One region of the Streptomyces sp. NPDC051987 genome, then DNA from elsewhere that is predicted to be linked to it. Evidence: riboswitches for the same ligand, from Rfam matches in the RefSeq annotation. Region 1 holds a riboswitch; the other holds the start of a gene.

Region 1 (4,205 bases):
CGAGATCGCCGAGGCGGGCGAGGACGAGCTGGTCCGGCTGCTCGGCAAGGCCCACGGCCACGCCCTGTACGCGATGGCGCTCGCGCATGACGAGCGGCCCGTGGTGGCCGAGCGGGAGACCAAGTCGGTGTCGGTCGAGGACACCTACGACGTCGACATCCATGACCGGATGCGGGTGGGGTTCGAGGTGCAGCGGCTGGCCGACCGGTGTGTCCGGCGGCTGCGGGGGGCCGGGCTGTCGGGGCGCACCATCGTGCTGAAGGTACGGCGGTACGACTTCTCGACGCTGACCCGGTCGGAGACGCTCCGGGGGCCGACCGACGATCCGGCGGTGGTGCGGGAGGCGGCCGCGCGGCTGCTGGACTCGGTCGACACCACGGGGGGTGTGCGGCTGCTGGGGGTGGGCGTGTCGGGGCTGGCCGACTACACGCAGGAGGACCTGTTCGCGCAGGCGGCGGCCGGGGAGGGGGCGGCGGAGTTCGCGGCGGAGGAGGACGTGGCGGAGCCGGTCGCCGAGGAGCAGGCCGTCGCCGAGCGTCGGTGGCCTGCGGGACACGACGTGCGGCATGCCGAGTACGGGCACGGATGGGTGCAGGGGAGCGGGCTCGGGCGGGTGACGGTGCGGTTCGAGACGCCGGGTTCGTCGGAGCCGGGGAGGGTGCGGACGTTCCGGGTCGAGGACCCTGAGCTGGAGCCGGCGGAGCCGTTGCCGTTGGTGCCGGGGAGTCCGGGGGCCGGGGTGCGTGCGTGAGCGTGAGCGTGGGCGGGGATGGAGGGGGGACGCTGACCGCCGCCAGCAGGGTGTAAGTGCCCGCACGTGCCGTCGGCCGTCACGCCCCCGCGTCCTCCGTGCCCGCCAGTTTGCCGAAGTCGTGGTCGGGGTGGTCGTGGGGCGGGGGAGCCGTGTCGAGGCCGTAGTGGTGGTAGAGCTGGAGTTCCTGTTCGGGGGAGAGGTGGCGGCCCACGCCGAAGTCGGGGGCGCCCTTGATCAGGGCGCGGTCGAACGGGACGTGGAGGGTGCCCTCGACCAGCTCACTGGGCTCCAGGGGCACGAAGGCGTCCCGGGAGAACAGGCCGGTGCGTATGGCCGCCCACTCCGGCACGCCCGTCGCGTCGTCGAGGTACACCTCGTCGATCGTGCCGATCTTCGTGCCGTTGCGGTCGAACGCCTTGCGGCCGATCAGGTTGCGCGGATCGATGTCGGTCTGCACGGGCCCTCCACTTGGTCGCAACTCATCCGTAAGCACTACAAAAGAGCACATTGGAGGAGGCGGCCACTCGAAGGCTCCGGTGTTGCCCCCGCTGGTAGGCTGGCTGACGGCTGCTGACCCCGTGCGGGAGAGTCCTCCGGGAAGCCGGAGGCGCCGAAGGAGCAAATCCTCCCCGGAATCTCTCAGGCTCACGTACCGCACGGACGAGGTCACTCTGGAAAGCAGGGCGGACGTCGACGGTGTCCGCTCTCACCGACGGTGAAAGCCGGTGGTCCGCAAGGGCGTACCGGTGAAGCTCTCAGGTTGAGATGACAGAGGGGGAGGCCGTCGGGGTACCCGTGCCGGGGTACCCCTCGAAGGTCGCGTCAGACCAGGAGGCCTCCGCAATGACCGCCCAGCGTGTTCCGCTCTCCGAGCTTGAGCAGGGTATTCCCTTCGAGCAGCGCCATATCGGCCCCGACCACGAGGCTCGGGCCAAGATGCTCGCCCAGGTCGGCTACGGCTCGCTCGACGAGCTGACCGCGGCCGCCGTGCCGGACGTGATCAAGAACGCCGACCGGCTGGACCTGCCCGGCGCCCGGACCGAGGCCGAGGTGCTGGCCGAGCTGCGGTCGCTGGCCGACCGTAACCAGGTGCTCGGCTCGATGATCGGCCTGGGGTACTACGGGACCTTCACACCGCCCGTCATCCTGCGCAACGTGATGGAGAACCCCGCCTGGTACACGGCGTACACGCCGTACCAGCCGGAGATCTCCCAGGGCCGCCTGGAAGCGCTGCTGAACTTCCAGACCGTGGTCGCCGACCTGACCGGGCTGCCCACCTCCGGTGCCTCGCTGCTCGACGAGGGCACCGCCGCCGCCGAGGCCATGGCCCTGTCGCTGCGCATGGGCAAGAACAAGAAGGGCGTCTACGTCGTCGACGCGGACGCGCTGCCGCAGACCATCGCCGTGATCCGGACCCGGGCCGAACCGACCGGCGTGGAGGTCGTGGTCGCCGACCTCGCCGACGGCATCCCGGCGGACCTCGCCACGCGCGAGATCAACGGCGTGCTCGTCCAGTACCCCGGCGCCTCCGGTGCCGTACGCGACATCAAGGCCGTCGTCGACCAGGCGCACGAGTTGGGCGCCCTCGTCACCGTCGCCGCCGATCTGCTGGCGCTGACCCTGCTGACCTCGCCGGGCGAGCTGGGGGCGGACATCGCCGTCGGCACCACCCAGCGGTTCGGCGTCCCGATGGGCTTCGGCGGGCCGCACGCCGGTTACCTGGCGGTCCGCGAGAAGTTCGCCCGCAGCCTGCCCGGACGGCTCGTGGGCGTCTCCGTGGACGCCGACGGCAACAAGGCGTACCGGCTGGCGCTGCAGACCCGCGAGCAGCACATCCGCCGGGAGAAGGCCACCAGCAACATCTGCACCGCGCAGGTGCTGCTCGCCGTGATGGCCGGCATGTACGCCGTCTACCACGGCCCCGAGGGGCTCAAGGCCATCGCCCAGCGTACGCACCGCTACGCCACGATCCTCGCCGCGGGCCTCCAGGCCGGCGGTGTCGAGATCGTGCACGGCGCCTACTTCGACACCCTCACCGCGCGCGTGCCCGGCAAGGCCGCCGGCATCGTCGCCGCCGCCCGGGAGAACGGCGTCAACCTGCGGCTCGTCGACGCCGACCACGTCTCCATGGCCTGTGACGAGACCACCACCCGCGCCCAGCTGGGCGCCGTGTGGGCGGCCTTCGGTGTCGAGGGCGACGTCGAGGCGCTGGACGCCGTGACCGAGGACACGCTGCCCGAGGCGCTGCTGCGCACCGACGGCTACCTCACCCACCCCGTCTTCCAGCAGCACCGCTCCGAGACGGCGATGCTCCGCTACCTGCGCAGGCTCGCCGACCGGGACTACGCGCTGGACCGCGGCATGATCCCGCTGGGCTCCTGCACCATGAAGCTCAACGCGACCACCGAGATGGAACCGGTCACCTGGCCGGAGTTCGGCCAGCTGCACCCCTTCGCGCCCGCCGAGCAGGCCGAGGGCTATCTCACCCTCATCCGCGAGCTGGAGGAGCGGCTCGCCGAGGTCACCGGGTACGACAAGGTGTCGCTGCAGCCCAACGCCGGATCGCAGGGCGAGCTGGCCGGGCTGCTCGCCGTCCGCGCGTACCACCGGGCCAACGGCGACGCGCAACGGACCGTGTGCCTGATCCCGTCGTCGGCCCACGGCACCAACGCCGCGAGCGCCGTGATGGCGGGCATGAAGGTCATCGTCGTGAAGACCGCCGAGGACGGCGAGATCGACGTCGACGACCTGCGGGCGAAGATCGAGCAGCACCGGGGCGAGCTCGCGGTACTGATGATCACGTACCCGTCCACGCACGGCGTGTTCGAGGAGCACGTCGCCGACATCTGCGCCCAGGTGCACGAGGCCGGCGGCCAGGTGTACGTCGACGGGGCCAACCTGAACGCCCTGGTCGGGGTCGCCAAGCCGGGCCACTTCGGCGGCGACGTCTCCCACCTCAACCTGCACAAGACCTTCTGCATCCCGCACGGCGGCGGCGGTCCCGGCGTCGGCCCGGTGGCCGTACGGGCCCACCTGGCGCCGTACCTGCCGAACCACCCGCTGCAGCCCGCCGCCGGGCCGGAGACGGGCGTCGGGCCCGTCTCGGCCGCGCCGTGGGGCTCCGCGGGGATCCTGCCGATCTCGTGGGCCTACGTCCGGCTCATGGGCGGCGAGGGGCTGAAGCGGGCCACCCAGGTGGCCGTGCTCAGCGCCAACTACGTCGCCAAGCGGCTGGAGCCGCACTACCCCGTGCTCTACACCGGGCCCGGCGGGCTCGTCGCGCACGAGTGCATCATCGACCTGCGGCCGCTGACCAAGGCGACCGGGGTGAGCGTCGACGACGTCGCCAAGCGGCTCATCGACTACGGCTTCCACGCGCCGACGATGTCCTTCCCGGTGGCCGGCACGCTGATGATCGAGCCGACCGAGTCCGAGGACCTCGATGAGCTCG
Region 2 (4,205 bases), on a different contig from region 1:
TCCTCCGTGACGCGCACCTTGAACAGCCAGCCGCCCTCGAAGGGGGCCGAGTTCACCAGCGAGGGGTCGTCGACGACGTCCTCGTTGACCGCGGTGATCTCACCGGTGACCGGCGCGTACAGGTCGGACACCGACTTGGTCGACTCCAGCTCGCCGCAGGACTCGCCCGCGGTCACCGTGTCGCCGACCGCCGGGAGCTGGACGAAGACGACGTCACCGAGCGCGTTGGCCGCGTGCTCCGTGATGCCGACCGTGGCCACGCCGTCCTCGGCGGCCGTCAGCCACTCGTGCTCCTTGCTGTAACGCAGCTGCTGGGGGTTGCTCATGGCCTGAATTCTCCTGTACGCGGGGGAGTGCTGGTGAATGGGGGACTGCTGGGAACGCTTGTGACCAGCGGCGATGTGCGCCAGGTCACGCCCGGTGGCGGGTGCCGACGCCGGTAGCGGCGGTCACTTCTGACGCTTGTAGAAGGGCAGCGGCACGACCTCGTACGGTTCGTGACTGCCCCGGATGTCCACGCCGACGCCCGCCGTGCCCGGCGCCGAGTGCGCCGCGTCGACGTACGCCATGGCGATCGGCCTGCCCAGAGTGGGGGAGGGGGCACCGGAGGTGACCTCGCCGACGACCTCGCCGCCGGCCACCACCGAGTACCCGGCGCGCGGCACCCGGCGCCCCTCGGCGACCAGGCCGACGAGCACCCGCGGCGGGTTCTGCGCCGCACGGGCGGCGGCCTCGGCGAGCGCCGCGCGCCCCACGAAGTCGCCCTCCTTCTCGAACTTCACCACCCGGCCGAGCCCGGCGTCGAAGGGGGTCAGCTCCGTGGTCAGTTCGTGGCCGTACAGCGGCATGCCCGCCTCCAGGCGCAGGGTGTCCCGGCAGGACAGCCCGCACGGCACCAGGCCCACCGGGGCGCCCGCCTCGGTCAGCGCCTGCCACAGCTCCACGGCGTGCTCCGGCTTCACGAACAGCTCGAAGCCGTCCTCGCCGGTGTAGCCGGTGCGCGCGATCAGCGCCGGCACGCCCGCGACCGTGCCGGGCAGGCCGGCGTAGTACTTCAGGCCGTCCAGGTCGGCGTCGGTCAGCGACTTCAGGATCCCCGGCGCCTCCGGTCCCTGGACCGCGATCAGGGCGTACGCGTCCCGGTCGTCCCGCACCTCGGCGTCGAACCCGGCGGACCGCTCCACGAGCGCGTCGAGGACGACCTGGGCGTTGGAGGCGTTGGCGACGACCAGGTACTCGGCCTCGGCGAGCCGGTAGACGATCAGGTCGTCCAGGATGCCGCCGTCCGCGCGGCAGATCATGGTGTAGCGGGCGCGGCCGACGCCCACGGCGGCGATGTCGCCGACCAGGGCGTGGTTCAGCAGCTGGGCCGCCTGGGGCCCGGTCACGGTGATCTCGCCCATGTGGGAGAGGTCGAAGAGCCCGGCCCTGGTGCGCACCGCGACGTGCTCGTCGCGCTCGGAGCCGTAGCGCAGGGGCATGTCCCAGCCGGCGAAGTCGGTCATGGTCGCGCCGAGCGAGCGGTGCAGGGCGTCGAGCGCGGTGTGGCGCAGTGCGGCGGAATCGGTACTGCTCATCGGTCGGTCGTCTCCCGGAGGTCCCAAGGGCATGACAGGCGAGGTCTGTCCTCCCCATCTGTCATCGGAACCTGAGAGGTTCGCCCTGACCACGAACGTGGGCACGGCTTGCACCTTGGGTGGAGCCACTGACACAGCGGCCCGCTTTTCAGATGTGCCTCGCCCGCGCGGTAACGGGGCCTGAGAGATTCAAGGGAGGGACTTGCTCCTTCGGCGCCCCAGCGACGACGGCTGGGGACTCTCCCGCGCGGATTCAAGCGGCCGGTATGCAGTTGGCGCGGACATCATTGCACGCCGCCCGGCCGCACGGCAGCCGGACTCGGTTCCCGCCGCTGTGACACGGCTGTGGCACGCCGCGCACCGAACCGCGAGACATCGTGCATTACCTTCTCTTTACATTAAGTGGGGAGAACCTTTCCTGAACCCCCAGGGAGGACGGTCACGGTGACAAGGACCACGGCATACGCGACGACCACGGGCGTCGCCCTGCCCCAGCAGCGGACGGCCCGGACCCGGGAGCGCTGCGGAGCGGGCCCCGCGCCGGTCGTCCGCGACCTGCGCGACCGCGCCGGGCACAGCCCGCACGGACTGCTCTTCGGCGCCCGTGATCTGGTGGTGGTCACCGGGCTGCCCGGCAGCGGCAAGTCCACCCTGATGCACCGCACCGTCCAGGGCCTGCGCATCGACTCCCAGGACACCCGCGACCGCTGGGACGCCCGCCTGGCCCGCCTCCTGCCGTACGCCGTCTACCGCCCCCTGGTCCGCCTGGCCCACTACGCCGGGCTGCGCCGGGCCCTCGGCACCGGCGAGGGCGTGGTCGTGCACGACTGCGGGACCCAGGCCTGGGTCCGCGACTGGCTGGCCCGCGAGGCCCGCCGCCGCGGCGGCACCCTGCACCTGCTCCTCCTGGACGTCACCGCCGGCACGGCGCTGGACGGCCAGCGGGAGCGCGGCCGGGGCGTCTCCCGGTACGCCTTCCTGCGCCACCGCCGGGCGGCCGGCCGGCTGCTGCGCGCGGTGGAGAAGGGCGACCTGCCCGCGGGCGTCGGCTCGGCGGTCCTGCTGGACCGGGCGGCGGCGGACGCACTGCGCCGGATCGCCTTCGCGTGCTGAGACCGCCGGCCCGTCCCGAACCGGCTGGTGGGGTGGCGTCGTCGGTGCCACCCGCTAGCCTTTCCACCCTCAGCAGCGGTTTCCAGCAGGTGGTAGGCAGATGGACTTCCCGGCGGACATTCCCGCGGACTTCCCGGCACAGGCGCACCCCCACCCCCACGGCGGGTGGCCCGGCAACGAACTGGAGGAGGTCCTGTCGGCCTCCCTCGGCGTGCCCGCGGCGGCGGGCCGGCTCATCGAGGTACTGGGCCGGAGCTTCCTGTGGATCCCGCTGCCGGAGGGCGGCGGCCCGCACAGCGGCCCGCTGGACCTGCCCACCACGCAGATCGAGGGCCAGGTGTACGTGCCGGTCTTCAGCTCCGAGGAGCAGTTCCGCCTGGTCGCCGGCTCCCACCTTTCGTACACGATCGCCCCGGCCGTCGAGTTCGCCCGCGGCCTGCCCCCGCAGGTCGGCATCGCCGTGAATCCCGGCGGGGTGGTCGGTCTCCCGCTGCCGCCGGGAGCGGTCGCCGAGCTCTGCCGGACCGGGCGCACCGAGCTGGACGGCCCCGCCTCCGGCGGCCGGGTCCGCCTCTTCGAACCGGACTGGCAGGACGAGCCGATGGACTTCCTGGCCGCGGCGTCGGCGGAGTTCGCGGCGATCGGCGTGGTCGCCTCGGCCCGCCGCTGCCTGGCCGCGATCGAGACGGCGGACCCGGTGATGTTCGTGGGCGTCGAACTCTCCCAGTGGGAGGGCGACCTGCGGGCCCTGCCCCTGGACGCGCTGGGCAAGGCACTGGGCCGGGCCCCGGTGCAGTGGCCGGTGAACCTGGTGCTGCTGGACGTCGCGGACGACCCGGTGGGCCACTGGATGCGCGAACACGTCCGGCCCTTCTACCAGTACGGCCACTGAACGCGCCCGTCAGGGGCGCGGGACCGGATCGGTGGGCGGGCTGCGCCACGTGGGTGCGGCCGGCCATCGCGTGGGCGCGGCCGGCAACCGCGTGGGTGCGGCCGGTCACCGCGTGGGGGCGGCCGGCCACCACGAAGCCGCACCCGCGCACGGACAATCGGCCCCGGCCCCCTGGGCGCATAAGCTGTCTCCGAACGCGGGGCAACCCTCATACGCGGGGTAACTCAATGAAGGGGCGGTAACACGTGAGCGCCAGCGGCACCGCGGCGACCGGACAGGTCGAGCACATGCTGCGCCAGGTAACCCCCGGGCGCTACGACGCCTATGAGGCACTCCTCCGCGCCCTCGCCACGCCCTCCTCCGGCCAGATCTGGATGCTGCTCTGGCACGGCCAGGCCGGCTCCCCCGACGCCCAGTACGGGAACATGGAGGTCGACGGCCACGGCTACGCCCCGTGCGTGACCTCGGCCCAGGAGCTCTCCGCGAGCGGCTGGAACCGGTCGTACGAGGTCGTCGACGGCATCGACGTGGCCCGCACGCTCTACCCCGACCACTTCGGTCTCTGGCTCAACCCGCACGCCCCGGGCGGCGGCGTCGGCATCCCCTGGCTCGACCTGCGCCGC

What was found. A riboswitch is a leader RNA that binds a small molecule or an ion and turns the genes downstream of it on or off. The one in region 1 is predicted to bind glycine.
Region 2: linked by a shared signal. The riboswitch ahead of gcvT (glycine cleavage system aminomethyltransferase GcvT) and the one ahead of gcvP (aminomethyl-transferring glycine dehydrogenase) in region 1 are both predicted to bind glycine.

The regions. Positions count from the first base shown of each region.
Region 1 covers NZ_JBFAXI010000016.1:1,679-5,883, forward strand. The annotation lists gene AB0M11_RS11700 (DNA polymerase IV) at 1-751, shown strand, start outside; gene AB0M11_RS11705 (PRC-barrel domain-containing protein) at 831-1,211, opposite strand; glycine riboswitch at 1,326-1,419, shown strand; gene gcvP (aminomethyl-transferring glycine dehydrogenase) at 1,598-4,205, shown strand, end outside.
Region 2 covers NZ_JBFAXI010000049.1:14,258-18,462, reverse strand. The annotation lists gene gcvH (glycine cleavage system protein GcvH) at 1-326, opposite strand, end outside; gene gcvT (glycine cleavage system aminomethyltransferase GcvT) at 450-1,577, opposite strand; glycine riboswitch at 1,736-1,833, opposite strand; gene AB0M11_RS24920 (AAA family ATPase) at 2,022-2,690, shown strand; gene AB0M11_RS24915 (enhanced serine sensitivity protein SseB) at 2,791-3,582, shown strand; gene AB0M11_RS24910 (enhanced serine sensitivity protein SseB C-terminal domain-containing protein) at 3,828-4,205, shown strand, end outside.